DNA from 4 places in the Halobacillus amylolyticus genome. Region 1 is predicted to be linked to each of the others. Evidence: predicted binding sites of a transcription regulator. Region 1 holds the regulator's gene; each other region holds the start of a gene.
What was found. Region 1 encodes LexA, which represses DNA repair genes until DNA is damaged. Its sites were predicted from a motif close to CGAACATATGTTCG; they were not measured.
Positions count from the first base shown of each region.

Region 2: MUO15_RS13965 (ImmA/IrrE family metallo-endopeptidase) is a predicted target of LexA. The motif match lies at 2,929-2,942, and genes of this name have one in related genera.
Region 3: ruvA (Holliday junction branch migration protein RuvA) is a predicted target of LexA. The motif match lies at 4,093-4,106, and genes of this name have one in related genera.
Region 4: MUO15_RS19220 (DUF4046 domain-containing protein) is a predicted target of LexA. The motif match lies at 5,156-5,169, and genes of this name have one in related genera.

Region 1 is NZ_CP095075.1:669,835-677,880, reverse strand. Features, by position in the region: gene hflX (GTPase HflX) at 1-896, shown strand, start outside; gene MUO15_RS03605 (methionine gamma-lyase family protein) at 911-2,131, shown strand; gene MUO15_RS03600 (MerR family transcriptional regulator) at 2,280-2,684, shown strand; gene glnA (type I glutamate--ammonia ligase) at 2,705-4,036, shown strand; gene MUO15_RS03590 (YjcZ family sporulation protein) at 4,347-4,469, opposite strand; gene lexA (transcriptional repressor LexA) at 4,717-5,340, opposite strand; gene MUO15_RS03580 (YneB family resolvase-like protein) at 5,655-6,314, shown strand; gene MUO15_RS03575 (DUF896 domain-containing protein) at 6,388-6,621, shown strand; gene tkt (transketolase) at 6,801-8,046, shown strand, end outside.
Region 2 is NZ_CP095075.1:2,688,957-2,697,002, forward strand. Features, by position in the region: gene modB (molybdate ABC transporter permease subunit) at 1-383, shown strand, start outside; gene MUO15_RS13945 (ATP-binding cassette domain-containing protein) at 398-1,027, shown strand; gene MUO15_RS13950 (hypothetical protein) at 1,157-1,345, shown strand; gene MUO15_RS13955 (N-acetylmuramoyl-L-alanine amidase family protein) at 1,429-2,241, opposite strand; gene MUO15_RS13960 (helix-turn-helix domain-containing protein) at 2,483-2,830, shown strand; gene MUO15_RS13965 (ImmA/IrrE family metallo-endopeptidase) at 2,958-3,500, shown strand; gene MUO15_RS13970 (NADPH-dependent FMN reductase) at 3,746-4,312, opposite strand; gene MUO15_RS13975 (LLM class flavin-dependent oxidoreductase) at 4,325-5,383, opposite strand; gene MUO15_RS13980 (winged helix-turn-helix transcriptional regulator) at 5,646-5,993, shown strand; tRNA gene MUO15_RS13985 (tRNA-Arg) at 6,198-6,270, opposite strand; gene MUO15_RS13990 (deoxynucleoside kinase) at 6,439-7,080, shown strand; gene MUO15_RS13995 (deoxynucleoside kinase) at 7,077-7,760, shown strand; tRNA gene MUO15_RS14000 (tRNA-Ser) at 7,941-8,033, opposite strand.
Region 3 is NZ_CP095075.1:231,810-239,855, reverse strand. Features, by position in the region: gene tgt (tRNA guanosine(34) transglycosylase Tgt) at 1-1,137, opposite strand; gene queA (tRNA preQ1(34) S-adenosylmethionine ribosyltransferase-isomerase QueA) at 1,158-2,183, opposite strand; gene MUO15_RS01270 (DUF2905 domain-containing protein) at 2,205-2,405, opposite strand; gene ruvB (Holliday junction branch migration DNA helicase RuvB) at 2,402-3,403, opposite strand; gene ruvA (Holliday junction branch migration protein RuvA) at 3,422-4,039, opposite strand; gene MUO15_RS01255 (BofC C-terminal domain-containing protein) at 4,291-4,851, opposite strand; gene MUO15_RS01250 (hypothetical protein) at 5,270-5,476, opposite strand; gene MUO15_RS01245 (hypothetical protein) at 5,476-6,048, opposite strand; gene MUO15_RS01240 (hypothetical protein) at 6,119-6,496, opposite strand; gene MUO15_RS01235 (hypothetical protein) at 6,550-6,885, opposite strand; gene MUO15_RS01230 (hypothetical protein) at 6,948-7,523, opposite strand; gene MUO15_RS01225 (hypothetical protein) at 7,535-7,828, opposite strand.
Region 4 is NZ_CP095075.1:3,820,752-3,828,797, reverse strand. Features, by position in the region: gene MUO15_RS19240 (flagellar hook-associated protein 2) at 1-643, opposite strand, end outside; gene MUO15_RS19235 (ABC transporter ATP-binding protein) at 935-1,732, shown strand; gene MUO15_RS19230 (ABC transporter permease) at 1,710-2,471, shown strand; gene MUO15_RS19225 (ABC transporter substrate-binding protein) at 2,490-3,488, shown strand; gene MUO15_RS19220 (DUF4046 domain-containing protein) at 3,542-5,122, opposite strand; gene MUO15_RS19215 (flagellin) at 5,224-5,322, opposite strand; gene MUO15_RS21820 (flagellin N-terminal helical domain-containing protein) at 5,682-6,977, opposite strand; partial or broken gene MUO15_RS19200 (flagellin N-terminal helical domain-containing protein) at 7,266-7,472, opposite strand; gene csrA (carbon storage regulator CsrA) at 7,598-7,825, opposite strand; gene fliW (flagellar assembly protein FliW) at 7,812-8,046, opposite strand, start outside.

The DNA of each region.
Region 1 (8,046 bases):
GAACGAAGGAAGGAAAGCTTCAAGTAGAACTTGCCCAGCTGCAATATTTATTACCGAGGCTCGCTGGGCAAGGAACGGAGCTTTCGAGGCTTGGTGGGGGGATTGGTACACGAGGTCCCGGGGAAACGAAGCTCGAGTCAGACCGCCGTCATATTCAGCGCCGGATTGATGATATTAAGCGCCGTTTGCAAACTGTTGTTAAACAGCGGAATCAATATCGGAAAAGGCGTGAAGATAATTATGCGTTCCAAATAGCGATCGTAGGTTATACGAATGCCGGGAAATCCACGTTTTTTAACAAAGTAACAGACAGCGATTCATTTGAAGAAGACTTACTGTTTGCTACCCTTGACCCTTTAACGCGGCAAGTCAGCCTTCCTTCTGGATTTAAGGCGTTGATTTCCGATACGGTTGGTTTTATTCAGGATTTGCCGACAACATTAATTGCAGCTTTCCGTTCAACATTAGAAGAAGTAACGGAAGCTGACTTTATCATTCATATGGTCGATGCTTCCCATCCTGATCACGAAGAACAGGAAAAAACGGTCGGCAAGTTGCTCAGAGACTTACAGGCAGATCATTTGCCGACACTTACTGTTTACAATAAAAAAGATTTACTTCGTGATGATTTTATACCTAGTACGTTTCCATCACTCTCTGTAAGTGTGCATGATCGCATTGATATAAAGCGTATCCTTGATAAAGTAGAAGAAGTACTTAAAGAGGAATGGTATGAATACAGCTTATTCATTCCTGCTTCCCAAGGTAAACGTCTGCAACAATTCAAGAGTGGGAGCATTGTAACAACGATAAAATTTCACGAAGATAGAGAAGGGTACGCTTTGCATGGGTATATCCATCCTGAACACCCTCTAAAAAACAAGATATTACAATAGTTAGGAAGAGTAAGATGAACGAACTAGTGTCAGCTGTAGAAGAACAAATTCGCTCGCAGCATGAAAACGTACAAGCCTTAGTTGAGAAAAATCAGCGAAAAGTATTAGACGCGTTTCAAAAGCTTAAGGTGTCAGACTCGCATTTTAACCCCACCACAGGTTATGGATATGACGACTTCGGCAGAGATACTTTAGAGGAATTATATGCTGAAATTTTTAAAGCGGAAGATGCTTTAGTCAGACACCAGCTCATTTCAGGAACTCACGCCATTACAACGGCGTTGTTTGGTGTGTTGCGTCCGTGGGATGAGCTGGTGTATATTACTGGTGAACCGTATGATACGCTCGAGGAAGTTATCGGAAAACAAGGTGGAGAAGATAAGGGTTCGTTAACGGATTTTGGCGTGACCTATCAAGCGATCCCTTTAAAAAATAATCAAGAGATTGATCAGCCTAAAGTAGAGGCTGCTATCTCAGAACGTACAAAGGTTGTCGCCATCCAAAGGTCCAAAGGTTATGCGGATCGTCCTTCTTTTTCAATCGAGGAAATAGGGAAGATGATCGCTTTTGTCAGGTCAATAAAAGAAGATGTCATCATCTTTGTCGATAACTGCTACGGCGAATTCGTTGAGGAGAATGAGCCGATTGAAGTTGGAGCGGATTTGATTGCTGGATCGCTGATTAAGAATCCAGGTGGCGGGATCGCTAGGATAGGTGGGTATATCGCAGGTAGAGGGGATTTAATCGAACTGTGCGGAAATCGCTTAACAGCTCCTGGACTAGGAAAAGAAACGGGGGCTAGTTTGAATACTTTACAGGAAATGTACCAAGGTATTTTTCTGGCCCCGAATGTTGTCGGAGAAGCATTAAAAGGAGCGATTTTTACCGCTAAATTGCTGGAAACTCTTGGTTTTAAAACAACACCAAGTTATCATGCTAAGCGAACAGATTTGATCCAATCTGTAAACTTCGATACGGATGAGCAGCTGGTCCGTTTCTGCCAAGCTATCCAAGCGGCGTCGCCGATCAACTCCCATGTAAAGCCACATCCAAGCCCGATGCCTGGTTATGATAGTGATGTTATTATGGCCGCGGGAACTTTTATTCAAGGTGCGAGTCTCGAATTGACAGCAGATGGTCCGCTGCGCCCTCCTTATACCGCCTTTGTTCAAGGTGGGCTCACGTATGCTCACGTTAAAATCGCTGTCTCACAGGCAGTGCAACAATTAAATTAAGAGAATGTTGATCAATACATAAAAACTGAAGGACATTCATTCTTCAGTTTTTTCTGTGAATTTCCATGTTAACTTACTTAACATCTCTTGACATCTATAATGACTGTCGTATAATGTAATTAGAATTTCTTTTGGGGGTGGCAAATCGATGAGTGATGAAGTTCGTCGTTCGATGCCGTTGTTCCCGATGGGGATTGTACAATCCTTGACTGATCTTTCAGCCCGGCAAATCAGGTATTACGAAAAGCATCAGTTAGTTAATCCAGTTAGATCAAACGGCAATCAACGGCTTTTTTCCTTTAATGATGTTGATCGTTTGCTTGAGATTAAAGCGCTTATTGAAAAGGGCGTGAATATGGCTGGAATTAAACAGGTGCTTACGCTTACCCATCAGCCGGAGAATGAGCCATACAGTGGAGACCAAATGGAAGAAGTTCATAATGAACTCACTGACAAAGAGCTTCGCCGTATGTTACAGCGAGAACTGTTCACCGCGGGAAGGCAAGGGAAGGCAAGTATAAGACAGGGAGAATTATCACGATTCTTCCACTAAAGTAGCATAGGAGGAGACAAATGGGATTCACGAGAGAAGAAATTTTCAAGAAGATTGACGAGGAAAATGTAAAGTTTGTCCGTTTGCAATTCACGGATATGCTAGGCACGATTAAAAATGTTGAAATACCAGTAAGTCAAGTAGATAAAGCTCTTGATGGAATGATGATGTTTGATGGTTCGTCCATCGAAGGATTTGTTCGTATTGAAGAATCAGACATGTACTTAGTACCAGACCTTGATACATTTGTTGTCTTCCCGTGGTCATCTGAAAAAGGTAAGGTAGCACGCTTTATTTGTGATATTTATAACCCTGATATGACACCATTTGAAGGATGTCCACGTTACAATCTAAAGCGTAATTTAAAGAAAATGGAAGAACTAGGTTTCTCGGCCTTTAATATCGGAACAGAGCCTGAATTTTTCCTTTTCAAGCTGGATGTAAATGGCGAACCAACGATGGAACTTAATGATAAAGGCGGGTATTTTGATTTAGCACCAACAGACTTAGGTGAAAATTGCCGTCGTGATATTGTGCTTGAGCTTGAAGAGATGGGTTTTGAAATCGAAGCTTCTCACCATGAAGTGGCTCCGGGACAACATGAGATCGATTTCAAATATTCTGATGCAGTAAAACACTGCGACGATATTCAAACTTTTAAGCTGGCAGTTAAGACCATTGCACGCCAGCATGGATTACATGCAACCTTTATGCCTAAACCATTGTTTGGTGTGAACGGATCTGGTATGCATGCCAACATGTCACTATTCACTGAGGATGGCAATGCCTTTTTTGATGAAAATGGAAAAGAGCAGTTATCTGATGTCGCTTATCAATTTACAGCCGGAATTGTAAAGCATGCGACTAACTTCACAGCCGTAACCAACCCGACTATCAATTCCTATAAGCGTCTTGTACCTGGTTACGAAGCACCTTGTTATGTTGCTTGGTCAGGTCAAAACCGTAGTCCACTCGTTCGTGTGCCGACATCTCGCGGGTTAAGCACGCGTATTGAAGTGCGTAGTGTTGACCCTGCGGCAAACCCATACATGGCTATGGCAGTGCTGCTTGCTGCTGGTCTTGATGGTGTTGAGAACAAGCTTGAGGCACCAGCACCAGTTGATCGTAACATCTATGTAATGGACAAAAGAGAGCGTGAAGCCCACGGCGTTAAGGATCTGCCTGCAACACTTTCTGATGCACTTCTTGAGCTGCAATCAGATGAAGTCATGGTAAAAGCGCTTGGAGAGCACTTGTTTGAACACTTTATTGAAGCGAAAGAAATAGAGTGGGATATGTTCCGTACTCAGGTACATCCATGGGAGCGCGAGCAATATCTACAAACTTATTAAACTTTGAAATGCCTTGGCGCTGGGAGCGTCAAGGTTTTTTAATTAAATCGCTAACAAAAGCAGGCATAACAACAGAGCTCTGGATTTTTGCGGGAGGGCCAGGTATAAAGCTATCATTGCAAAAGATGGTACAGAGGATGCGGGTCACTGTCCCTTTATCGTCTGTACCATCGTCAAAGGTGAGAGAAGGTAAACGTTTCAACGGAAATGTTTAAGCTTAGGGGGTTACTTGTTACTCTGGATAGGCTAAAATACTAGTTATGAAGGAAGGATAATAGATCTATCCTCAAAAACTACTGGAGAGTTTTTATTAAAAACCTCCACCAAATCCACCACCGTATCCACCGCGGTTAAAGCCAGTACCTACGATGATCAAAAGAATGAAAAGAACCACGATCAAGGCAAATCCTGATCCGTAATTGCCGTAACTCATATCTATACCTCCTTTATCAGTTAATAGTTCATTATATGTAATGACTATAGCAATGTAGAGGGCATTTGTCAGACTTTCATAAAATATCAGCAATTGAACCAGAGGCATAGATTATGCATCAATTTAAGCTGCTAACTTGATGCGGAAAAAACTATAAAGGTCAGCAATATTACAAGTCACCACGTTAGCGTGATAAATTTTCCTAAACTAAAAATCCGAGAGCAATTGATTTAGCTCTCGGATTTTTTTAATGAACGGTGCGGTAAAGACCGACTACTTTACCTAGTATTGAAACATCATTTAATATAATCGGTTCCATGGTTGCATTTTCAGGCTGTAGTCGAATATGCTTCTTTTCTTTGAAAAAACGCTTCACTGTGGCTTCCTCATCCTCTGTCATAGCCACAACAATATCCCCGTTCTCGGCTGTCTGTTGATGGCGAACGATCACCATATCTCCATTCAGGATACCCGCTTCAATCATACTATCACCTTGTACAACTAAAACAAACGTATTGTCATCTGACCCTGCTAATGAGTCAGGAAGAGGGACGTATTCCTCGATATTTTCTATTGCTGTAATGGGGGAGCCAGCCGTAACTTTACCTATTACCGGTGCGTAAAATGCTTCGGTGCGGGGAACGCTTTGGTTCTCCTCTAAATCAATGACTTCTATCGCTCGGGGTTTCGTAGGGTCCCGTCGAAGGTAGCCTTTTTTTTCTAAGCGGGAAAGGTGTCCGTGCACGGTTGAACTCGAAGCAAGCCCGACGGATTGTCCGATTTCTCTTACGGATGGGGGGTACCCCTTTAGTAAGACTTGCTCTTTAATAAAGTCTAGTATTGCTTGTTGACGTTTCGAAAGTTTATTCATAGATTGCCACCTCGTACATAGAATTATAATAACCACATTGTACCATGCGTTTTCAAAAAATACAAACAAGCGTTCGAAAAAACAGTTGACAGGAACTTTTGTTCGTATATAATTAAAATTAACAAACACGAACAAACGTTTCTAAGAACGGTTGTTCCTTAATAGGGGGTATATTATATGTTCAACAAACTTTCAAAACTCGATATCACGTATATTCTATTATTTGCCGCTGGTCTAGCCTTTTTATATTACTCTATGGTCACAAGTATATAAATCAGTTATCCTTGGGTTGAAAAAACAAGAGGTGGTACAGCATGAAAGCAATTCTCTATTGCCGTGTAAGCACGGAGAAAGAAGCACAAGTTTCTTCATTAAAAAGACAACGGACTGAATTAATGGCGATGGCCGAACACCAATCAATCGAAGTGGTAGATTGTATTGAAGAGCAAGCAAGCGGATATGATATTGAACGTGAAGGGGTCTTCCGCTTGCTGGACCATTTTTCAAATGGAAAAGCAGATGTTCTTATTATTCAAGATGAGACGAGATTGGGCAGAGGAAATACCAAAATTGCACTTTTTCATCAACTTCAAAAGCTGGATGTTCGTATCTATTCGTTATCACACGAAGGGGAACTGCAATTTTCTGAATCGGATTCCATGGTGCTGCAGATTGTAGGAGTTGTTGAAGAATACCAGCGCAAAATACATAATATGAAGATTAGGCGAGGGATGAAGAAGGCCGTTGAGAGTGGATACGATCCATCTAAGAACTTATCGAATCAACATCTTGCTCCCGGCAGAGCACGGGTTGATTTTCCAGTTGAAGAAGTTGTTCGCTTAAGAAACAACAAACTAACCTTTAACGAGATCGCAGCGACACTAAGAGGACTGGGTTACGATGTCTCTAAGGCTACTGTGCATCGTCGATACCAAGAGTTCATTACGCTTGAAAAACAACAGAAAAATAGGTAATATTACTATATAACAAGTGTCATATGACGCTTGTCTTTTTCATGGCCAATACCAGTTAAGGAGGTATGTGAAAATGTTAGCAGATGAAAAACTGAAACGAATTAATGAATTAGCTAATAAATCTAAAGGTGAAGGTTTAAATAAAGCTGAAAAGACGGAGCAGCAAGAACTTCGTCAAGAATATTTAAAGAATGTTCGTAAATCCTTTAAAAATCAGTTGAAAGGTATGACTGTTGTGGACCCAAACGGGAAGGACGTTACACCGAAAAAGCTGAAAGAAATGCAGGAAAATGAAAAAAAACATTAAATCATATACCGTACTCATTGTGGGTACGGTTTTTTGTTTAGCTTTGTGAATCTAGGGAAAAGTAATGGATGTCTATTAAGAAGATTGGTGAATAACAATAACAATGCTTGTCACTTGCTCATTTTCATTATAGGATAATACATGATACATATATGGGAAGACGAAAGGAGAATGTTGACATGGCTTCAAGCCTTGAACAAACATCTATTAATACTATCCGAACACTTACTATTGATGCAGTTGAAAAAGCGCAATCAGGTCATCCAGGGATGCCCATGGGAGCGGCCCCAATGGCTTACACCCTTTGGACAAAATTTATGAACCACAATCCAGGAAATTCACACTGGTTTAACCGTGATCGTTTTGTTTTATCAGCAGGTCATGGATCAATGCTGTTATACAGCTTGCTGCACCTTTCAGGATATAACGTAACGATAGATGATATTAAATCGTTCCGTCAATGGGATTCAAAAACACCCGGTCACCCAGAGGTTCATCATACAGACGGTGTGGAAGCAACCACTGGACCATTAGGCCAGGGAATTTCAATGGCAACAGGAATGGCTATGGCAGAGGCACATCTAGCGGCTAAATATAATCGTGAACAATACAACGTCGTTGATCACTACACTTTCGCGATTTGTGGCGATGGTGATTTAATGGAAGGCGTATCTCAAGAATCCGCTTCCTTAGCAGGTCACTTAGGCTTAGGGAAATTAGTCGTGCTTTATGATTCTAATGATATTTCATTGGATGGGGATCTTGATCGTTCTTTTAGTGAAAGTGTTGAGAAACGTTATGAAGCTTATGGCTGGCAAGTCATTCGTGTAGAAGATGGAACGAATACAGAAGATATTAGCAAAGCCATTGAACAAGCAAAACAAAACACCGAACAGCCGACAATGATTGAAGTTAAAACAGTGATCGGTTATGGCTCACCTAATAAATCTGGTAAGTCTGCTTCTCATGGGGCACCGCTCGGAGAAGAAGAGGTTACAGCAGCGAAACAACATTATAGCTGGGAACATGAACCGTTCCAAGTTCCTGAAGAAGTATATGAAGATTTCAAAAAGAAAGTACAAGCGAATGGTGAAGATAAAGAAGCACAGTGGAATGATTTAATGAAACAGTACAAGGAATCATATCCTGAACTTGGTAAAGAATTGGAACAAGCCATTAATGGCGAACTTCCTGAAGGATGGCAAGACAGCCTGCCAACATTTACTGCAGAGGATAGCCCGGCAACACGTGCAGCCTCAGGAAAGGTCATTAATTCATTATCCGAAGTTGTACCTTACTTCTTTGGTGGAAGTGCCGATCTTGCCGGCTCCAATAAAACGGCGGTAGAAGGAGAAGAGGACTTCTCACGTGAAAATTATGCAGGTCGTAATATTTGGTTTGGTGTCCGTGAGTTTGCCATGGCTT
Region 2 (8,046 bases), 2.0 Mb from region 1:
TATCATTCCCATTAATGTATCAAAGCGCATCTGCAGCTTTCCAAAACTATGATCAAAATATTGAGAATGCAGCGCTAACCATGGGTGCCTCCAAGTGGAAGGTCTTCTTCACCATTTCTTTCCCGTTAGCTTGGCCCGGGCTTTTGGCAGGCTTAGTCCTTACTTTCGCACGTGCTCTTGGTGAATTTGGTGCCACACTTATGATAGCTGGCTATATCCCAGGGGAAACCAACACAATTCCTCTAGCTATCTACTTTGCGGTGGAAGCAGGTAGAATGGAGCAAGCTCGCTTTTGGGTACTAATTATTGTTGCTCTTGGGTTCAGTTCAATACTCTGGCTGAATTGGTGGAGCAAGCGAAATATTTTAAAGTTTAACCAATAAATGGAGGCACCTTTATGCTATCGGTAACGATGAAGAAAAAACTGGCCAACTTTACTCTCGATGTATCCTTACAGGTGCGTAATGAGACCGTCGTTTTGTTTGGCCCATCTGGCTCCGGCAAAACCACTATCCTCAACTGTATCGCTGGACTAACTCACCCCGATGAAGGGAAAATAAAGCTTAATGATCAGACACTTTTTCATACGAAAAGTAAACCTATTCCCGTGCGAAAGCGTAAAATTGGCTACTTGTTCCAGGATTATGCCCTCTTTCCGCACATGACTGTTTATAAGAATATTACATATGGCGCAACTGACCCAGAGCTCGTTAATAAACTTGCAGATGTTGTCGGCATAAAACATTTGCTTAATAAATACCCACGACAAATATCCGGAGGCGAAAAACAACGGACAGCACTAGCACGTGCATTAGCTACCCAGCCTAATCTTCTCCTTCTAGATGAACCATTCTCATCACTTGATCAAGAGACAAAAGAACAATGTCACCAGGAGCTCTTACGCCTTCGTGAATTATGGCAAATTCCAATTATCCTAGTCACACATGATAAGGAAGAGGCAAGAAAATTAGCTGACCGAATCTTGCCTATAAAAGGCGGCCGCCTCTCTTTTCACACAAATGAATAGAAGTTGTTCCTGTCTATCAATTGGATGTATGGTTGAAACACTTGGAATTATTAGGTAGAATCCATTATGTGAAACCCATTTCTTATTTCCTGTCATATTCGCACTGGTTGTAGGGAGGTTTTTAAAACGATGAAAAAGACCCCTAAGTATGTAAAGTATGGCTTGCGCTTACTCCTTATCGCTTTCCTATCAGCGATGATTGTAACAGGATTAATTATCGCCTATTTGTTTATTGCTGACATATTTTACGAAGAGCAAAGTAATCAGCCGATAATTAGGACAGTTCAGAGCAAGGCATTGCCGTTAACGACTTTCTAATAGGATTAAGTTTTGAAAAGTGAAAGATACTCTCTTGGCTCTGAAAATAAATGAACCCGGAGCAAACTCCGGGTTCTACTTATTTACACTACGCGGACATACGTCTCATTAGCTGTTACATAATAAACTGCCCCTTTTGAATTTTCTACCTTATATTGAGGGAAACCATCTACGATCACTCGGTCCAGAATGTTTGGAAAGCCATAACCATACTGCAAATATCCAGCAACGGCTGAATCTGACCAAGAAGGTTGATTATAAAAACGCAAATCCCCTTGATAGATCGATTCTACTCTTCGACCAATATACCCGGGAACATAGTTGACCCCAAAGTAATCACAAATCCCCTTAGCATGTTCGATCGCGACTTCTCTTTGAAACTCTGGATCAATCATTAAAAGCGCCTCATCAGGATGATCCATAAAGCCATTTTCAGTTAGCACAGCAATCATAGCCGTTTCACGCAATACGTGAAAGTTTGCCTCTTTTACTCCACGAAAGTCTTGTTGAGTACCTTCTCTCAAATACTTTGCAATATTATTCGCTAATACCCCTGCCTGGCGGTTTAGGTGGCCAGGGTAAACGTAAAGTTCAATTCCACTTGGGTTTGAACCCTCAAAGCTCCCGTCAAACGCATTATAATGAACAGAAATATAAGCAGCTGCCCCTGCGTCATTGGCACGGCTTGTCCTAGCTGAAAGTGACGTATCATCGTCCGTAGGAGCCACTAACAGTGTATCAAAGCCACTTCGTTGTAACTCCTCATCTAAGAACGATACAACAGCCTGATTAAATTCATTCTCTTTAATTGAGCGCCCTAGACTATCAATATAGGGAGTGCGTTTCCCTGGTGTTTCCATGCCATGTCCATCATCAAGTGCGATTAAATTAGCCATATTAAGAATCTCTCCTTTTAAGATATATTCCAAAAATTTTAGGAACGGACTACCGTATGAACAATGTCATTCATACAACCATGGTTTTGCGCGTAACGCGTAACGCTTAATTGTTATTATAATTACACGTATTGTGTAAGTCAACCCGTTTATAAACATTTCGCACAATATATTTCACGAAACGTGGAATTAGTAGTATAATATTAATAGATTAAAATAAGATGATATGAGGATGAATGGTATGGGTTCATTAGGTGGAAGATTAAGAAAAGCCCGTGAAAACAAAGGTTGGTCACAAACTCTAGTCTGTGAAAAATTAGGGATCTCAAATTCGAGGCTATCAGGTTACGAAAGAAATTACAGAGAACCAGACACAAAGATGCTATCAACACTTGCCACACTCTACGCTGTATCCATTGACTGGCTGATGGGAATGACAGAAGAGTCAGCAAGAGGAGAATCAGAAAATGAGTTTGAGTCATTTATTAGTGATCCCGATCTACAGCGCTGGTATGCTGATCTCCCTAAATCAAGTGAAGAGGATTTAAAAAAACTAAGAAAGATGTGGGAAATTATAAAGAGTGAATAAAATCCTACAAAAGTAGAGTAGAAGTAATATAGGATCTATTTTATGATTGGTAATAGGATTAAGCCTGAGCATGAGGGCTTTTCTTTTTACTCGTTTGTCGAACATATGTTCTAAAGAGGTGAATTTTATGTATCATTACACACCACTTGAAAGCTACATAAGGGAGTTTCTTTTATCTCTATCTATACGAACACCACATCAACTAACCATCGATCACATTATTGAAAGACTGAACATTCAGGTTTACTATTGGGACGATAAAAGTGAAGCAATGATCTATAAGGGTAAAAAACGGATTTTTATTAATAAGCTGTTGTCTAGAGAGGAACGTTGGCAGATCTTTGCACATGAACTGTGCCATATCATGATGCATCACGGCAGCCAATTTAATATGCCCGAGTCATTTCTTGCCTATCAAGAATGGAAAGCTGAGAACTATGCTCTACATTTATGTGTGCCTACCTTCATGCTACTTCAAATGGAGCTTCCTTTTAGAAAATCTGAAGCCATCTATGCAGTGTCATCAACTTTTGGGGTCACACCACAATTTGCTTCCCGAAGATTACAACATTTAGAAAACCAATACATTGCTTCAATGTTTGATCAAAAATTACTACGAAAACTACATGGCATTACTAATGTTAGTGAGGATTACGGTGATTATTCCTAAATACTTCTCCATATAAAAAAACCTTGGTAATCACCAAGGATTAATATTTTTAAAAAACACACTCGGCAAGACTCGAACCTGCGATAAACTGAAGTTCTATCCAAAAGAAACCATAACACCTACCTGAATAATTGGTTTTCCTACTATTGTAAAAGTTGGTGCGATAATGAATGAGATGTCTTTGCAGAGTCGCTGTCGCAAGAGGAGGCAAGACCCAATCCCTATTTGAATAACCGACTTATTTGTTAAAAGTCGTATTCTGCTTCTTTAGCTTCACGAATAGTCTTATACGTTTCTGTTAATACGACTGTATCTTCAACCAAACGATCAATTCGGAACAACACATCATCATTTGTAATTACTTTTCGATTAAAATCTTTTTCCTCGACAAATACATACGTCTGAACAATTTGTGCTTTCATATAACCCAGGATAGGTTTTAAATGTTGTTCTACAATTAAGTAGTGCTTTGGTGATCCTGCTGTCACAAGCATACTAACAACTTTTTCACGAAATGCATTTACGGGAAGTAGGTCAAATATGTTCTTCAATGTAGCTGGTATGGATGCCTGAAACACAGGCGTTCCAATTATAATGGCATCTGCATCCATTATGGTTTGTGCTACATATTTTGTATCCCCTTCATATTCCCAATAATGACGCCCATCACTAAACTGAACATCATATTCAGCTAAATCAATTAATGTCACTTCCGTATCAGGGTATTTTTCCGTAACAGCTTTAACTGTGTAATCCATAGCTGTTCTTGTTTTCGAGCCAACTTTTGAACCGGATAACCCGACAATCTTCATGCTAACTACCTCCTAATTTTTTGCCGTATATTTTTTGATAGCTGGTAAAATTTCTGTGCCGATCAGCTCAATATTTTTCATTAAACGATCAAATGGCATACCACCGAAATCAATTTGTGCAATATAACGCTGATGACCAAACACCTCATGCTGATAGAGAATTTTTTCAATGATTTCTTGCGGACTACCGATATTCATAACATTATGTGGATCGACACCTTGTGCAAAGTGCTGCTTCGGAAAGCCTTTACCATTCGTTTTCTTCATCCCTTCATTAATATGTGGATACATATCTCTTAGTGCCTGTTGGGAGGATTCAGCTGCATAGAAAAAACCAGCCGTTGCAACTGGCAGCTCAGATGGAACAAAACCACTGCTTTGTGCAGCCTCACGATAAGCATCAATCGTTCGCTTAAATACAGAAACGGATCCACCTAAATGGGCCATGAACATCGGAACACCAGCATTACCGGCCTTAATAGCACTAGCAGGTGAACCACCAACCGCACGCCAAATAGGTAATGAGCTATTCTTTGGAAGTGGAAGAACCTTTGCATTGTTTAATGGGGCGCGGAACTCTCCACTCCAATTCACAACTTCCTCTTCATTAATCCTCCGTAACAGATCAAACTTTTCCTCGTAAAGTTCTTCATAATCACGAACATTATAACCTAATAAATCAAAGAGCCCTATTCTTGAGGCACGCCCAGCAATAATCTCCGCACGACCTTTCGAGATCAGATCTAACGTTGCAAAGTTTTCATATACTCGTACTGGATCTGACGTACTGATAATCGTGGAAGAACTTGCGATTTTAATCTTTTCTGTTGCCTGAGCAATTGCTGCTAAAACAACCGCGTGTGCCTGCGTTGCAAAATACTCTTGGTGACTTTCACCTACGCTAAAAAAATCAATACCTGCCTGATCAGCTAGCTTAGCATACTCAACGATTTCGTGAATCCGTTGTTCTGCAGAAATTCTCTCTCCCGTTAAAGGGTTTGGTAAGTGGTCACCTAGTGTATAAATGCCAAATTCCATCCCTTTACTTTGATCGATACGATATTTTTCCATTTATCCTTCACCTTTCTATTAATACAATTTTTGGCTACTATATTTGTCGAAATACTTGCGACTGGTGCCTGTTTTCGTAGCAAGTATATAGATGATTTCTACTTTTTTCTTAGAGGTACGTTTTACATGACTAAAAAATCTAATCTACATCAAATTTTCTATCCATTCCTTCACGATGTTATTATAGATTATAATAATAAATATTATAAGTACGCACTTAATAGTGGTATAGTACCCCAAAGGATACTTAGGAGGAAATAAAGTGGAAAAGGTACCGGAATATTGTCGTGTAGAGGATGCTTTAGGTATTTTAGTTGGTAAATGGAAGCCTGTTATTTTATTGCATCTATTACAGAATGGAACAAAACGCTTTAGTGAATTGAAACGAAGTATGCCTGGAATCACGCAAAAGATGCTGACGAAGCAACTGCGAGAACTCGAGGATGAGGATATTGTTGATCGTGTTGTGTACCCTCAGGTTCCCCCAAAAGTGGAGTATTCTATTACGGAATATGGCAGAAGCTTAGAACCGATTTTAGAAGCCATGCATGAATGGGGGACGAAGCCCACATGGCATAAAATGAAAAAATTGAATAGAAAAGATAACTAAAAAAGATGAACCAAAGGAGTTCATCTTTTTTTAACCTATTTTCAAACTAAACTTAAGCTCATCACAACTTTTAATGTTCTGAGTGCATTGACTAACCCTGGCCTAAGTAACTTTAAAATCAATTCACCCAGAGATTCAAAACGAGCCATTTCCCAAATGAGGTGTATAAGCTAAATCCCATGTGCCCCCAATGGTTTTAAGTAGTGCCCCCGGCAGGATTCGAACCTGCGACACACGGTTTAGGAAACCGATGCTCTATCCCCTGAGCTACGGGGGCTAATAAATCACGTGCCTTATATTATACAAAAGTTCCCCCCAAATGAAAAGCCATTTTCCTGTAAAATTACTTAAGAATGATTACTTCCGTTCACTCGATATGGTAAAATGTAATTTGTCTGTCTAAGGGTATCGAATTTTGTTTCACCTGATTGAAGGAGGAGAAGAGATGGGGCAACTACCTTTCATTGCTGTTGAAGGGCCCATTGGGGTCGGTAAGACGTCTCTGTCTAAAAAACTTGCTTCCCAATTTGATTTTCATTTATTAAAGGAAATCGTTGAGGAGAATCCATTTTTAGGCAAGTTTTACGCTAATATTGAAGAATGGAGCTTCCAAACGGAGATGTTCTTCCTCTGCAATCGTTTCAAGCAGCTTGAAGAAATTGAGGGAGATTATTTACAGCTTGGAAAGCCTGTTATAGCTGATTATCATGTTGCTAAAAATATGATTTTTGCTCGTCGCACATTAAAAGAAGACCATTTTAATAAGTACTCACAAATTTTTAATATATTAACAAATGATATGCCAAAGCCCAATATGGTTGTCTACTTACATGCTAGCCTGGATACATTGCTTGAGCGGATCCGCATGCGTAATCGTGACGTAGAGGCAAATATTCAAGCTTCTTACCTACAGCAGCTATCACAGGATTACGAAGATTTCATGAATCATTTTGAAGCATCACATCCAGATATTCCTGTGATCCGCTTGAATGGAGATCAACTCGATTTTGTGAAACATCAAGATGACTTACGATATATTGTTAACCAGGTTCAGCATCACATGAATAAAGGAGAAGTAATCAAATGAATGCACGCGAACGCTATGGAATTCCACACGACAGTGTAATAACGATTGCGGGAACAGTCGGAGTCGGGAAGTCTACAATGACCAATGCTTTGGCCGAATCACTTAATTTCCGTACCTCTTTTGAAAAAGTAGATAAAAATCCATACCTTGACAAATTCTATCATGATTTTGAGCGATGGAGTTTCCATTTACAAATTTACTTTCTTGCTGAACGATTTAAAGAACAAAAGAAAATTTTCGAATATGGTGGGGGCTTCGTTCAAGACCGTTCAATTTATGAGGATACAGGCATCTTTGCTCGGATGCATTACGAAAAAGGAACGATGTCAGAAACGGATTATGAAACCTACACGAACCTGTTTGATGCGATGGTCATGACACCATACTTTCCACATCCTGACCTGCTCATTTACCTTGAGGGATCGTTTGACGACATTATTACTCGTATTAAAGATCGCGGACGTCCAATGGAACAGCAGACACCAATCGAATATTGGGAGGAAATGTTTAAGCGGTATGAGAATTGGATCGATAATTTCAACTCCTGCCCTGTTTTGCGTTTAAACATCGCTGATTATGACCTTCTTAACGATCTTTCAAGTGTCGAACCAGTCTTAGAGAAAATCGGCCATTTTATTCACCAATCACGTAAATGGCGTTCGAGTCACCTACTCACATAAGATAATGGGAAACCCCAGAGGGCTCATAGTTCTCTGGGGTTTTTATGAAATAGGAGAACACAAGAAAAAACACTAGGAAGAGCGTCTCCCTAGTGTTTTAAACAATAAAAAATCGTTACACTAGGTAACGATTTTTGTTCTATTAATCTCCAATATTTATGCGCTATTGTTGATATAAAATGGCGGAGGAGGAGGGATTCGAACCCCCGCGGGCCGTGAAGCCCCTGTCGGTTTTCAAGACCGATCCCTTCAGCCGGACTTGGGTACTCCTCCGTGTGACCGACAA
Region 3 (8,046 bases), 440 kb from region 1:
CTAAAAGTTCTTTGCATTTGGTTTGTTGAAACCATACTGTTCAAAGAATTCTTCTCTAAAGTCACCGAGTCGATCTTCTCTAATGGCCTCACGAACTTGCCTCATTAATTTTAACAAAAAATAAAGATTATGATAAGTAGTAAGCCTAAAGCCAAAAGTCTCATTAGCTTTTACTAGATGACGGATGTAGGCGCGGCTATAGTTCCGGCATGTATGACAATCACATTGTTCATCAATTGGACGAAAATCTCGTGCAAATTTTGCGTTCCTTACAACTAGTCTTCCCTGGGACGTCATACATGTGCCGTTTCTTGCAATTCTTGTAGGTAAGACACAATCAAACATATCAATTCCACGGATGGAACCGTCAATAAGGGAATCAGGAGATCCAACACCCATGAGATAACGTGGCTTGTCATTTGGCAGCAATGGTGTCGTGAAATCAAGCACACGGTTCATAACATCCTTGGGTTCACCAACAGATAATCCACCAACAGCATAGCCGGGAAAGTCAAGAGAAGTAAGGTCCTTCACACTCTGACGGCGTAAATCTTCGTACTCTCCGCCCTGCACAATGCCAAACAGCCCTTGTGAATCTGATCTCTGGTGGCCTTCAAGACACCGCTCTGCCCAGCGGCTTGTCCGTTCCACAGACTTTTTCATATAGTCGTGATCGGCAGGATACGGCGGACATTCATCAAAAGCCATCATAATATCGGCTCCTAAGGAATTCTGAATCCCCATCGCCTTCTCAGGGGATAAGAATAATTTTTCCCCGCTGATATGATTGCGGAAATGGACACCTTCTTCTTCAATTTGCCGTAAATCACTTAGGCTAAAAACTTGAAAACCACCTGAATCAGTAAGGATTGAGCCATTCCAATTCATAAACTTATGCAATCCACCTGCTTCCTCTACAATATCCTCTCCTGGGCGAAGCCAAAGATGATACGTATTAGAAAGAATGATGGAAGCACCCATTCTTTCAAGCTCCTCAGGACTCATGGTTTTCACAGTAGCGAGTGTTCCTACAGGCATAAACATTGGCGTTTCAAACGAACCATGAGGTGTGTGAACACGGCCAAGCCTAGCACCTGTTTGTTTACATGTTTTTATTAATTCATATGTGACCGCCATGATTTCTATCCTCTCTTTTCTTATAAAATCAGCATGGCATCTCCAAAGCTGAAGAATCGATACCTTTCCTCCACAGCCTTTTTGTATGCTTCTAAAATAAAGTCTCTTCCTGCTAGCGCACTGACTAACATGATCAATGTAGATTGAGGCAAGTGGAAATTCGTCATTAATCCATCTATAGCCCTTAACTGATACGGCGGATAAATAAATATATCTGTCCATCCACTTGCTTCTTTAAACGTTCCATAATCGCGCATAATCGTTTCCAGTGTACGCGTTGATGTCGTCCCTACAGAAATGATTCGACCGCCATTCCTCTTCACACGCAACAATTGCTCAGCCGTTTCCTGACTCAATCGATAAAATTCTGCATGCATTTCATGTTCTTCCACATTTTCAACGCTAACTGGCCTGAATGTTCCTAGACCGACATGTAACGTTAAGTAGGCAATCTCTACTCCGCTCTTTTTAAGATCTGCCAGTAATTCTTTGGTAAAATGCAATCCTGCTGTGGGAGCCGCGGCTGATCCTTCTTCTTTAGCGTAAACGGTTTGGTAACGCTCTTGATCAGACAGTTGTTCTTTAATATATGGCGGGAGTGGCATTTCCCCTAATGATTCGAGTACTTCCAGGAAGATACCCTCATAGGAAAATCGTACTTTCCTCCCGCCATGTTCACTTAATCCTATACATTCTGCAACTAACTTTCCTTCACCAAATATAATTTCCGTTCCAATTTTTACTTTTTTAGCTGGTTTAACAAGCACTTCCCATTCGTCCTCATGATCTTGATGTAAGAGAAGCACCTCTACCTTTCCACCCGTATCTTTCTTAGAGCCATATAGGCGAGCGGGTAATACTCGTGTATCATTTAATACGAGGCAGTCCCCAGCCTGTAAAAATTGCTTAATATCGGAAAAATGGCGATGGCTTATGACTTGTTCTTCTCTGTTAAGCACCATTAATCTTGATGATGCCCGATCTAATAGCGGTACTTGTGCAATGAGCTCTTCTGGTAAATCAAAATCATATTGTTTAACGTCCATGTGAATCCCCTATTCTTAAAGTCAACGGATCTTGCCGATGATATAAAAAATTAATGATAAGACTATGCTTACGATAATCGAAGTCATAATCGGAAAATAAAAGGTAACATTCCCTTTTTTAAAGCTGATATCACCTGGAAGTTTTCCAATCAAACTCCACAATACCCCAATAACAATAAACACAATCCCTATTACAATAAAGATTTTCCCAAAACCCGTCAAGCCTCTGGCACCTCTCTGTTAAAATGAGCATAAGCCTTTGGGGTTACGGTCCGCCCCCGCGGTGTTCGTTGGATAAAGCCCATTTGTAATAAGAATGGTTCATACACATCTTCAATCGTTTGTGACTCTTCCCCGATGGTAGCTGCTATCGTATCTAAACCAACTGGCCCTCCCCTGAAGCTATCGATAATCGCAAGTAGAAGCTTATGGTCAATATGATCAAGCCCTTCTCCATCTACTTGGAGCATTTTAAGAGCTGTTTTCGTTGTTTTTTCACTGATCACATCTTCCCCTCTCACTTGAGCAATATCACGGACCCGCTTCAATAACCGATTTGCAATCCTCGGTGTCCCTCGTGACCTTCGCGCTACTTCAACAGCAGCATCTGTGTCAATCCCTACATGAAAGATATCCGCTGTCCGTTCAACAATCGCACATAACGCTTTTGTATCATAAAAATCCAGGCGACTGTGAACACCGAACCGATCACGAAGCGGAGCGGACAATAAGCCTGCTCTCGTTGTAGCACCGACCAGCGTGAACGGTGGAAGGTCAAGTCGAACAGACCTTGCACTTGGACCGTTCCCGACAATTATGTCTAAACAGAAATCCTCCATGGCGGGGTAAAGAATTTCCTCAACCGAACGAGGCAGTCGGTGAATTTCATCAATGAATAAGATGTCCCCTGCTTCTAAAGAAGATAAAATTGCTGCTAAATCTCCGGCACGTTCGATCGCCGGACCTGAAGTGGACCGAAATTGTCCTTCCATTTCATTGGCGATGATCGAGGCCAGTGTTGTTTTACCGAGACCAGGCGGGCCATAAAGCAGTACGTGATCAAGAGGTTCATGACGCATTTTTGCTGCTTCAATAAAGATGCGTAAATTTTCTTTCGTCTTTTCTTGCCCGATATACTGCCGGAGCATTTCAGGGCGGAGGCTCAGTTCGATTTGCTGTTCTTCTCCTTGAAGTTCACCTGATATCATACGTTCCTCCATATATTTACCTCCTCACAACTATGATTTCATTAACAGCTGAAGGCCTTGACGAATCAAATCGTCTACCTGACCACTCTTCGTATTTACAAGCTCTGTATGTACCACTTTAAGCTCCCGCTCTGAATAACCAAGTGCTTTCAGTGCTTCAAGAGCTTCATCTATTCGTTCTCTCTTTTCTTTTGAAGTCGTATCCTCTTGATAAAAAATAGAATCTTCGTTTTCTTCATGTGGCAGCCAAATAACAAGTTTTCCTTTTAAATCTAAAATCATTTGTCGTGCTGTTTTTTTCCCGACACCAGGGAACCTTGTTAAATATTTTTCATCTTCCTGTTCAATCGCTGAAACAAATTCTGGAACACTTACCGTTCCTAGTATCGCCAAAGCCCCCTTTGGACCAATACCTGAGACATTTAGGAGCTTGGCAAATAATAATTTATCTTCTTTCTTTTTAAATCCAAATAATAGCTGCTGATCTTCCCTTATATAATGATAAGTATGTACTTTAACTTCTTTTTTAACATCGTTCTGGAAATGGAAAGGATTAGCACATAAAACCTCATATCCAATCCCTTGTGTTTCAATCGTAATCGATTCGTCCTCTATCGTTGTCAGAAGACCCTTTACATAAGCAATCATGTACATATTTCTCCTCTACCCTAAATTCCTTTATCTCCCCTTATTGTAACACACAAGCACATGTTCGTAGACAAAGAAAACTAGAGACGATCTTTTGTCTGGAACTTCAGTAGAAAAGAGGTAGCAGAGTTTTCCAGAAAAAGAGATGTCCTAAAGAAAAACTAGGAACATCCCTTTTTGTTAGTAAAGATGATTCTGATATTTTACTATTTTTTATACTGATAAGCTGGCATTGTCTTACACCAAGCTAGTTAAAGATCCTTTGTATCAACATATTGACTGATGACTTGCTGAAAATGTTTGGAGCTGGTAATTTTAATCCCATCCTCAAGCTTAAGCTTTCTTTTAGCTTCTAAAGGTTTTAGAGGGATAGGCTTAAATGACTCCATTACGTTTCCTTCAGATGGTGTTCCTTGGAATACAGCTAATTCACCTTCAGCCGTTACACCAAAATAGCCCTTCTGTTCAGTAATCGGTGAAATCTTATCCACCTGTTTAGAAAAAACCATCTGCTCTAGTTCATGTTCAACGATGGTCCAGTCACTATACTTCGCCCAGAAATCGGCCATCGACCAAATAACTTCTTGTTTTTCTGTCGTTTCTGTTACCCCATCTAAGTAGTGTTTTTTTGTAATCACATTAAATGTTACTGGTTCTTCCCGAACGGGTGTAGATGAAACTGCTTCAGCTTTCTTTTCTAAAGTTCTTTGTTTGGGTATATCCTCAGCTGTTAACGAACCATCATCTATACTAGAAAGTTGCCAGACGGAGAACGAGAGAATAAGCATAGCCCCATAAATCCATCGAAACATCCATAACCCTCCTCACAAAAATAGCTTCTGTTTCTAGTATGTACAGAAACAGAAGCTATTATAAATGAGGATTCATCTTATGAGAGTTGTTCAAGAATTTCGTCATCAGCATCTAAGTTATGATAAATGTCCTGCACGTCATCCAAAGGAAATAACGTAAACCGTATATAATAGGAAAGAATAAACCTTCCTTGCATAGAAAATTTATACATTTATCATAACATAAGGGATATTAAGAAGCCATACCTTTTCCATGTTTTTCTTAACTTTATTTGAAAAAGAATAATTTAATCGGTGTAATTGGTACACTTCTTACAAAATAAAGCCATACAAGCAAATTAGAATTAGTTAGCAAGGTACTAGGTCATCTAATTTCAATGTAGGCTCTCTCAGAAGCACAGGTATAAAAACGTACCATCTAATTACATGCTTTTTTAGCCAAACGTTTAGCGACCCTCTTTTTATGTAAAGGTACTCGATATTGTTCAGCAAAAACTTTCCCTTTTTTCTCGTATGTAGCCATTAACTCAAAGTCTTTATAATACCTTCTAATGGAACGTAATACCTCTAAGTTCTCGACATACAGAGCATAATTATTATTGTCTAATTTCCAACATTCTCCCATTATGCGCCAACACTCGCTTTAAAAACAAGCAAACCTTTCTTTAACTGATTAATATTGTCGATTGTGTACGTTTTGTTTGCTATTGTATATGTATCAGCCAACGCTACCTTTTGTGTTATTTCATTATTGACAGCAATTATAGATATTTCTGAATCGGATATTCTTATTTGTGTTCCTTCTATATTAAATGTTTCCCATTCAACAATTACAGGATAGTCCTCAACAATCGGATCAGTTGTTTCATATATGGGACGCCCGAGGGCATCGTAACCGACTATTTCCTTTTTCCCTTCTTGAACAACTAACTCAATTGTCCAATTAGCTTTTCTAATTAATCCTTTGTATTCAAAGTCACGTTTTGCAGCAACCTGACTAATAACGATCCAGTCTGAATTATTCCATTTAATCATATCTCCACGATCAATAGGAAAGTCGGTATGTATTAGTCTGTCGTCAAAATCCTCATTAACATTCTTAGATGAAATAACCGCCTTACGTGTTTCAGTTTCTTCATTAAGTGTTATGTCTTTGCCAAACTCATTTAATAAGTCTGTAAATGCTTGTTCTAACATTCAATCACTCCATTTCTCATAAAAAATAAAAGGAGCGTCTAGATAGACACTCCTTAGTCAATTTCAATTATTATCTTTTATTCGCTGGATGATTAGCATGTTTATAAGTTCCACTATCAAATTGTTTCCCCATTTTTTCTAAATCATCCATTGATAAATCACCTTGAAACATTTGCTCAAAAATCTTTGATACCTGATCCGTCTGTGCATTTTTTTCATACAACTCTGCTTGAGCCAAAACCTCTGCTTTAGTCCTTTCAATATCTGCTTTAGACTGTTCTTGTATCTTTTTAATTTCAGCTTTCTGTTGCTCCTCAAGCTTTTTCAATTCCGCTTGTTGCTGATCCTTTACCTTTTGTAATTCAGTGCTGGCAGAATGTCTTGCTCCTAAATATGAAATAAGTGCAGTAAGAATAGGAACTAGAACCCCAACTAAGATTTCCTGCAAAATACCACCCCATGTGAGTTTATTAGTGACTATTCTACCATATTTTTCATTTATCAGCTATTAAACAGAAAGAAAGTTGATGAATTATTCTTCTCAGCCTTCAATTTACGCAATTGTGTCTCAGCTTGATCTATCCTATTCTGCAGCACCTCACCAAAACCACTAATACTCATATCCTCATGCTGTTTATCTGCAAAATAGGACTGATTATTTGCCATACTGGAAAGAACATCTATAGTTGTCTGCAAAATACCAATTCGATTCATTTTGTCATATGCTTCTGACCCAACTAAATCATTATTGTAGAGATACAATTCTAACTCGTTAGGCTCATAACCCTGTAACCCTTTTAATTCTGTTCTTAGCACTTCAAAGTTTGTCATGTTCATTTATCAATCACTCCTGTAATTAAAATTTGGGCATAAAAAAAGACCACTCAATGAGTAGCCACTTAAAGGTTAATATTACTTTGAATCCATGTTTTAGCTTTTTGAAATTCGTTATTTTTTTCTGTATTGATATATTTATCCTCAGGCAGAACATTCTTAACTTTATGATAGTCTAATGATTGAGTTTTAAGGTTATCCTTTGTTTTCTTCCTACTTTTTTTGTCCTCTTCAAAGATTCCACTTACTGGATGATGCCCATCAAAGGTTTTACCGTCTTTAAAACGAATATCTCCGAGAAAATAATAATCTGCAACTTTCATTACATTTAAATCATAAACCTTGTCGTTCAGTACAAGGTAAGAGTGTTTGATTGACTTGATTATTCCCCTATTCTTACTGTAACCCTTGTAAATTTCTTCACCATGCTCATCTATAATCTCACAACATGTTTGAGCAAGATTGTACCAACCAACATGGTTTTCAGGATCAAAATTTTCGGATACCCTAACACCCTCATATTGGAATGTAACTGAGTTACCCATCTGTACACCGTCTATATAAGTTCGTATTATAGTCGCTTTGTGTTCAACACCATTATACGTAAATTCCTCAAGGTCATGATAAGTTTGATCTGACAATTACATCCCCCTTACTTTTTACCCTGCATTATATCTAATTGTTTTTTGATACTAATGTTTTGTAAGTGAAGTAATTTAATCACTTCTGCAAACCCAACAATTAGTAATCCCGAGACTAAAGTAGGCAAGAACCAGACTAAAAACGTTCCCCACTGCCACTCATAATCTAATTGCCCCATGTATATGGCAATCATTAAACCTGCAAAAATTTCAATTCCACCAAGAGTATACAGGAATACAGCAACAGGATTCTCTTCTTTAATGTCCTCTTTGGATTGAGGAGATATTTCTTTAGCTTCTTCCATTAACTCACCCCTTTTTTTATTCTGCTTAATACACTATTCAACAACTAATCGTATTATCCTGCATAATTCAGACTATTAATTAGAAAATATTTCTTAATTCATCCGTTCATATTCACCTTAATTTTCCTAATCTTATTTGACCCACACTCTATACATTTATTTAAATCATGAAATATTGCCATACAATGAGAGCAGTAAAATGTATCGGTTGCCTTATG
Region 4 (8,046 bases), 1.0 Mb from region 1:
AACCGATCTCGGCACCTAGAAACTTCGAATTGTCCGTATTGTAATTACCTGTTTGTGTACGTTCAATCATAACCTTGTCCGCACTACTGTCATAAAAGGCACGTAAGCCTAAGTCAGAATTACTAATCTCATCCAACACATCATTTAACGACTGCTCCATATCGATAGAGAACGTTTTTGTCGTAGGACCATCTTCTCCATAGGTTGTAATGGTAAAGTCACCCCCATCAAAACCATTAGCAAACTTACTTTCTTGCGAGGACAATGATGCTGTTGGATCAATTTGTTCACCCGCTTTCGAAAGCCTTGTCTCACTCAAATTATAAGCGGCTGTAGCCATCTGAGTGACCTGAACATTGTAATTCCCATCCCCAGCGCTTGAAGAAGCCTCCGCACTAATCGCTGCAGATGGCGAAGTAACCTCCTTCGATTGATAGGTTTTTGATAGATTCATATCAAGTGTCATACTATCTAACTCAAAAAGCTGCTTATTGACGTCACGATAAGCATCACGCTGCCATTCCGTCCACGTTTTATCTTGTTCCATTTTATTCAAAGGCTGGCGTTCTGCCCTCATTAAATCGTTCACAAGCTTATCAATATCCATCCCGGATGCCAAACCGCCTATCCGCATATCACTCATCTGTTCACCTTCTAATCTTTTTTTCTTTATATCGGCAATAGTTTAACAGAGTTGAATACATAATAGGAAAAAATCGCGTTAAGTTCGAATTATTCGGCATTTAGTCAGAATGATTCCAAATTAGGGAAGAATCTTTCTCCATTTCGAAAGAATCAAGCACGATTTGGGTAGAATCCGCTTGCTTTTGGTAAGAAAAACAATTGACACCACTGTCAACAAATCTGTATAATTTAATACAATGTTTAAAGCCGACTTTTTTTATAGGAATTATCGTAATAAGGAGGTAGTTCGTTGTTTTTACAAATGAATCATGTTGGAAAAACCTTTACCGATCAAGATCAGCAATCATCCTTTGAAGTTTTTTCCGATATTGACTTAAGTATAGCCGAAAACCAATTCGTATCCATTCTAGGCCCTTCAGGATGTGGGAAATCAACACTATTGTCCATGGTAGCAGGACTCGAGAAAGCCACTGAAGGTACCATCACCCTGCAAGAAAAAGAAATTATGCAAGCCGGACCCGACCGTGGCATGGTTTTCCAGCAGCCTTCCTTATTCCCCTGGCTCAATGTCCGCGACAACGTCACCTTCCCATTAAAGGGAACGATGAGTAAAAAAGAAGCCAACGACCGTGCCGATCACTTTTTAAAAATGGTTCACTTAAGCCGCTTCAAGCAGAATTTCACCTATGAACTCTCAGGTGGGATGCAACAACGTGTTGCCATTGCCCGGGCGCTCGCCATGGATCCTAAAGTATTGCTAATGGATGAACCATTTGGAGCACTCGATGAACAAACACGCCATATCCTGCATGATGAGTTAATAAAAATATGGCAAGAAACGCAAAAAACCATTCTTTTCGTTACACATAGCATCCAGGAAGCTATCAAACTATCAGACCGTGTCGTTGTTATGGGAACACGCCCTGGACGAATTATCGCCGATTTTACAATAGATATACCTAGACCAAGACAACGAGATCATCAGGAAGTCATCGAACTTGAGAAGAAGGTCATGGATTTACTTGAAGGCGAAATTAACAAAGTCTTAAAGGAAGAGCTATCAAATGAAATTGAATATAGTCGTTAAACGTGTACTATTTTTAGTCGCAGTCATCGGATTATGGCAGTTGATTTATTCAGCTGATGTGTTTGAAGATATTATTTTCCCATCACCAAATCAAGTCTGGACAGCACTTTATGAAGGATTCGCAAGTGGAGACTTCGTAAAAGCGTTAGGGGCAAGCTTTAAACATTTGCTTTTGGGCATGTCAATGGCGATCTTGTTTGGAACGATCGTAGGGGTTATTTTTGGCAAATCAAAGCAAGCAGATGAAACCGCCGGCATGTACTTAATTGCCCTGCAAAGTATCCCAAGTATCGTCTGGGTTCCATTAGCTATCATGCTATTTGGCTTCACAGAATTTGCCGTCATTTTCGTCGTCGTTTTAGGCGGAACCTTCGTCATGGCCTTAAACGTCCGATCAGCCATTCATAACGTCCCCCCTCACCTCGTAAAGGCAGCCAGGACGATGGGAACAAAAGGATTAGGCTTATTTTACCGCGTTGAAGTCCCAGCAAGCATTCCTTACTTCATGTCAGGGGTTCGACTCGCCTGGGCCTTCAGTTGGCGCGCCTTAATGGCCGGGGAATTACTCAGTAACGGACCAGGATTAGGCTACTCATTGAGATACGCGCAAGATTATGCCCGCATGGATCAAGTCATTGGCATTATTATTATAATCGGAGTGATTGGCGCCGTTGTCGATCAACTCGTATTTTCCAAATTAGAGAAAAACGTTATGAAACGTTGGGGTTTAGCCAAATAAAAGGAGGATGAAAGTTAGATGAAGAAATTCTTATCAATTTTCGTATTAATTACAATGAGTCTCGTATTAGCTGCCTGTGGAAGCAGCGAGCAAGAAGCAAGTGGAGATGGATCAAAGGAAATCACCATCGGGTACTTCCCGAACATTAACCACGTTGCCGGCATGGTAGCCGAAGAACAAGACCTCTATTCAGAAACGCTGCCAGACGGAACAAAAGTAAACTACAAATACTTCCCTGATGGCTCAGCATTCATGACAGCTGTCGAAACAGGCGAAGTGCAAGGCGGCCTCGTCGGACCAGGCCCAGCTATGAACCACTTTACAAGCGGAGCGAAAATTAACGTCGTAGCCGCAGGATCAACAGGTGGAACCGTGATTATGGCCAGAAAAGGCGCCAACATCGAAACACCCGAAGACTTAAAAGGAAAAACCTTCATCTCCCCACGCGTCGGCTGTACACACGACGTCCAGTTCGAAACGATGATGATGGAAGAATACGGCATTACCTCTGACCGCATTGATGGAACAATGAAACACGTCACAGGAAAACCAGCCACCTACCACAGCATGTTCAAAACAGGAAACGTTGACGCAGCTACAGTCCCTGAACCATGGGCTTCCGTTATCGAAGCACAAGGCAGCGGTGAAGTCCTCGTAGACACACCAGATGTTGCTTACGGCGAAACATTACCAGCAGCCGTGTTTGTAACATCACAAGACTTAGTCAAAAACAATCCAGACATGGTGCAAAGCATCGTTGACGCCCATAAAAAAGCAACAGAGTTTATCAAAGACAATCCAGAAGAAGCGAAAACCATCGCGATTGATAAGATTAAAGAGATCACTGATCAAGAGCTATCTAAATCAGTGATTGACAACGCGTGGGAACGCATCGATTTCACTTACGATATAGACGGAAAAGTATTGCAGGACTTTGCTAATTCTTCTTATGAGCTTGAGTTTTTGAAGGAGAAGCCTGATTTAGAGGGGTTAGTGGATACAAGTTTTATTCAATAGGAATGATGAAAGCCAGCCGGAAGCGGCTGGCTTTTGTTATTGACAAAGAGCTATTATAAACTCATGCCATTTTCTTGCAAAAGATCCTTAATTCCCACAAATCCTGCTCTTCTAAACACATTAGGCATTATAGCTATAAAAGTATAGTCTTTCAAAGTTTTATAGTATTTAATTTTTCTGTTGGCTTTTTCCGTGTAACCTCTATATTTATTACTTTGATACAATCCAAAATACTCCAAAATAAATGTCCTGGTACCTTGCTTAATTATCCAGTCCGGAATATATACTTCATTTTGCAAGAAATTATTAAAACGTTCCCCTTCTCTAATTATGTCACCACTCCCTAGGTTATCGACAAGAAAGTTATGAATCGTTAGTTCTTCCTTTGAATCACAAATCTGTCCGTCAGAGCCAATCATTAGTTCAAATTCTTCCGGTTTAAATTTATATTCAGGAAATGACTCCATAATCCAAAGGTAGTATTTACTATCATAATGGCGATCCACCAGACTAATAAATCTTGGAAAAAACTTTCTAAAATAAGCGTGGGTTAAGTGCGGGAGATCTTCTCTAAACATATTCCTTTTCTTACAAAAATTTCGCAGAGCCAATATGCGGTTTTCTCTACTATACCAGTACCTATTTGGCACTCTTTGAAAATCTGTAACATCAAACATGTTCGGATAGAATTTCATAATAATTTCTATAGGAGATCCATGGTGGACATCTAATAACCCAGATAATCCATTTTCCTTTAAAAACTTCTTTGTAACATACTGAGGGATTTTTTGGAGTGGTATGTTGTATTCTCGCAATAGCTCTTCAATCGCTTGTTTTCCATTGTCTACATTTTCCCAATAGCGATTTGGCTTTGTAAACATGGTTATATCGTACTGATCTGGAAACAGAGATAATATTAATTTTGAAGGAGAACCGTTGTGATGTTTTAATGCACCACTAAACCTATGCCTAATTAACATTTGTTGCGTCACTTTTTTAGGCGCTTCTTCAAATGGAATATGCTCTTTCTCCAGCATTTTAATAAAATGTCTACTTAACAATTCTTTATTCCTTCCGTATCCCTTAGGAACACTTCTAAAATCTGTATATGTAAATTCATTAGGATATATCGTATTAATTAATTTAAATGGGGAATCCCCCCACCTTTTTAGTGGGTTAGAAAATCCCCACTCTATTAGCCTTTCATAGGTGACAACTTCAGGTATATCCTTAAAATCATAACCATTTTCTGATATAAAATGCTCCAAACGCTTTTTAATATTATTCGTATTGCTCCAGTAATCAACAGGTACTCTTAGAAAGTCAAATTCATCGTATTGATTTGGATACACGAACATAATCAATTTTCGGATTGACTTAAAGCGATTAAGAGCACCCCAAAGCTTATACTCTCTAATTGTATGCCTGGTGATTTTAGGGATTTGCTCATTCGTTAGTTTTAATTTTACCTCTAATACAAAACGAACGATGATAATGCAATTTCTTTCCTTCTCCCATGTTCCTTTAGGTAAAGCTTTCATTTTCCCACTAAAAACCTCATTATAAATTTTTACTATTGGATCTCGCACTAAATTTTTATGGTCCATTTCCCGAAACTCATTTGTATAAATCATATTAGTCACCCTCTACTATTATACCCTTAAACACGAACGTGTGTTTTAATATTTCATAAAAAAAGAGACCCTAATTAATTAGGATCTCCTTTAAATGATTATTAACGAAGAAGTTGTAGAACTCCTTGTGGTTGTTGATTTGCTTTTGCAAGCATTGCTTGTGAAGCTTGTGCAAGGATACTTTGTTTTGTTTGGTTCATCATTTCTTTCGCCATCGTGCGAACATTTACTTTCATAAATGACTAGACTATATCTTCACCCTCTAATACTCTAGTAGGGGCCGGGCACTTCGGATCCACAATGTTGAACCTCATTGTCTCACCTATGGATTTCATCATCTTAGCCTTAGCTTTAGATGGTCTATCCTAGTCGTTGAACCTTCTCCACTCTTTCAAGACAGGAGCTTGGCTGCTGATTGCCCAATCTTTTCTTTTTTCACACCTTCACGCTTGTCGTTTCCAACTACGTTGTGGTAAGAAAAGTTCTAAGGGGTTTCCAGCAATTCACCCGATTGTATTCTCTAGCCGTTACCAGCTAGGACGACTGTGACTATTCCTGCCTATGCAGCAACTAGGTCATAATCAACGTCACGGATACGAGATTCAGCAGCTGTCAGGTTTTCTGAAGATGTACCTAAGTTATTGATTGTGTGATCTAAACGGTTTTGGTATGCACCAAGTTTAGAACGTTCACTTGATACACTTTCAATCGCTTCATCAAGTTTAGTAATTGCTGCTGAGGCACTCGCATGGCTCGAAACATCTAATGCAGCTTCTACTTTAGCATTGTTGGTGCCATCGGTTACAGTGTTACTGCTTGTAAACCCTGCCTCCCCTACATCACCAGTAATCCCGAGTGCACTTGCTCGCATATCACCAATGTCAAGGGTTAAACTTTGATTTTCGTTTGCACCTATTTGTAAATTAACGCCACCAGTTGTAGTTGATACCCCTGTATAAGAAACTGTGGTATCATCACCTGATGTTCCGTCTGCTGATGAAGTAAAAGTAACATCAGAACCTGAAACAAATAGAGACCCTTCAGCTACTGTTAGTCCGGCAACAGCGGCAGCAACTTGATCAGTTGATTTCTCATTAGTGTCAATTAAATTAGTCGCAGTTACACCTAAATCTGTAGCTGCTTCTGTAGCATCAGCATAAGTTCCAGATGTACTATCGTAAAAAGCAACATCTGTTGAACCAATTGTTAATTTGTCTCCTTCAGATGGAACTGTGCTAATAGTGAAAGTGTCGCTTGACTTCACTTCTGATACTGCTTCAGTACCACCAGTCATTGAGCCAGTATCAGTAGCCCCAACTGTACCCGATCCAGAAATGTTAAATTCATTATCTAAACTACCTGCAGCTAATGCAGCCGAGATCGCTGATTCACCCATTGTACTATCGGAGTCTAAAGTAATAGTTAGTGTGCCTCCAGAAACTGCAGCCCCAGGTGCAGCACCTGATGAACCTGCAATTTCAATATCTAAGTTTCCAGCTGCACCATCATAGGAGCCCCCTGAAGTAGCAGTTAGTGTAATGCCACTCGTACCAATTTCTCCAGAAGCTTGAACTGCCTCCACAGCATTTACACCACCTGTAGTATTAGCAGCTTCAGTGATATTTGTAGCAGAAGTTGTTGTAGCATCTTTATCGCCATTAATTAACTTTTGAGTGTTGAATTCAGTGGCATTACCAATACGATTAATTTCAGAAGTTAATTGGTTCATTTCTTTCTGAATTTCACCACGATCTTCAGTAGTATTAGTATCGTTGGCAGCCTGAGTAGCAAGCTCACGCATACGTTGAAGGATACTATGTGTTTCGTTAAGCGCACCTTCAGCAGTTTGAATCATAGAAATCAATTATGTTATCGCAGCGGCTGTTTATCCGCGGCTTCTTTATGTTTCCATAAAGTTCAGATCATATCTTCACCCTTATGCAGGGTGCCCCGCGCTCGTGGATGGGTTATTGGTACGGTTTCCTCACCACCTGATCGTTACACCTTCCTAATTACATATCACCGATTCATTAGGCTTGGCTCGGTATTGCCCACCATCCACCTATTAAGGTTGGTTTGGGGTTCCACCGAATTCACGGAGTTTTCATCTAAACATTACTGTCTAGAGCGGCATTTCTCGTTTACCGTCTTGTGCATTTGTTTGTGCTTGGTCTAAACCACGAATCTGACTACGCATTTTTTCAGAGATCGCTAGCCCTGCTGCATCATCTGACGCGTTGTTAATACGAAGACCTGAAGACAACTTTTCCATTGAACCAGACATTGCTTGGTTCGCTTGCCCTAACTGACGATACGTGTTAAGCGCTGCGATGTTGTGATTAATTCTCATTTTAATAATTCCTCCTTGAATAGGTCACCCCACGTCCTTGTGAGATGCTGTGTTGTTTACAAAACAAAAGCCGGCCGACTCTGTAATGTGGTACATTACTTATATCGGACGACTTCCACAGGAGTTTAATCTTTTTTTGAACTTTTTAACAGATCTAGTAGATTTTCAGAGAACGTAGCCGCTTCCGTATTTTCACTCTGAATCGCCGCATAAACTTCCTGTCTATGTATCTCCACATGCCTTGGTGCATCAATGCCCAGCTTCACCTGCCCGCCTTCAACAGAAACCACTTTCAATTCAATATCGTCACCAATTCGAATCGATTCCCCAGCTTTTCGATTAAGGACGAGCATGCTGTTCACCGCCTTCTTCCTGACTAAGAGAATGTCTAGTTTGATAGATTTCATCCGCTAGAATCAACTGCTTTGCTTTTCCATTATTCACGTTAACAATGATAGGAGCCTGCAGGTTGATGGTAGATTCTTTAAATGGCTCTCTTAAGGTTACAACACTATAAACCGCAACATCAACTGCCTTCCCAATATCTAAATCAAGTTGCATTTGTTTACCTAAA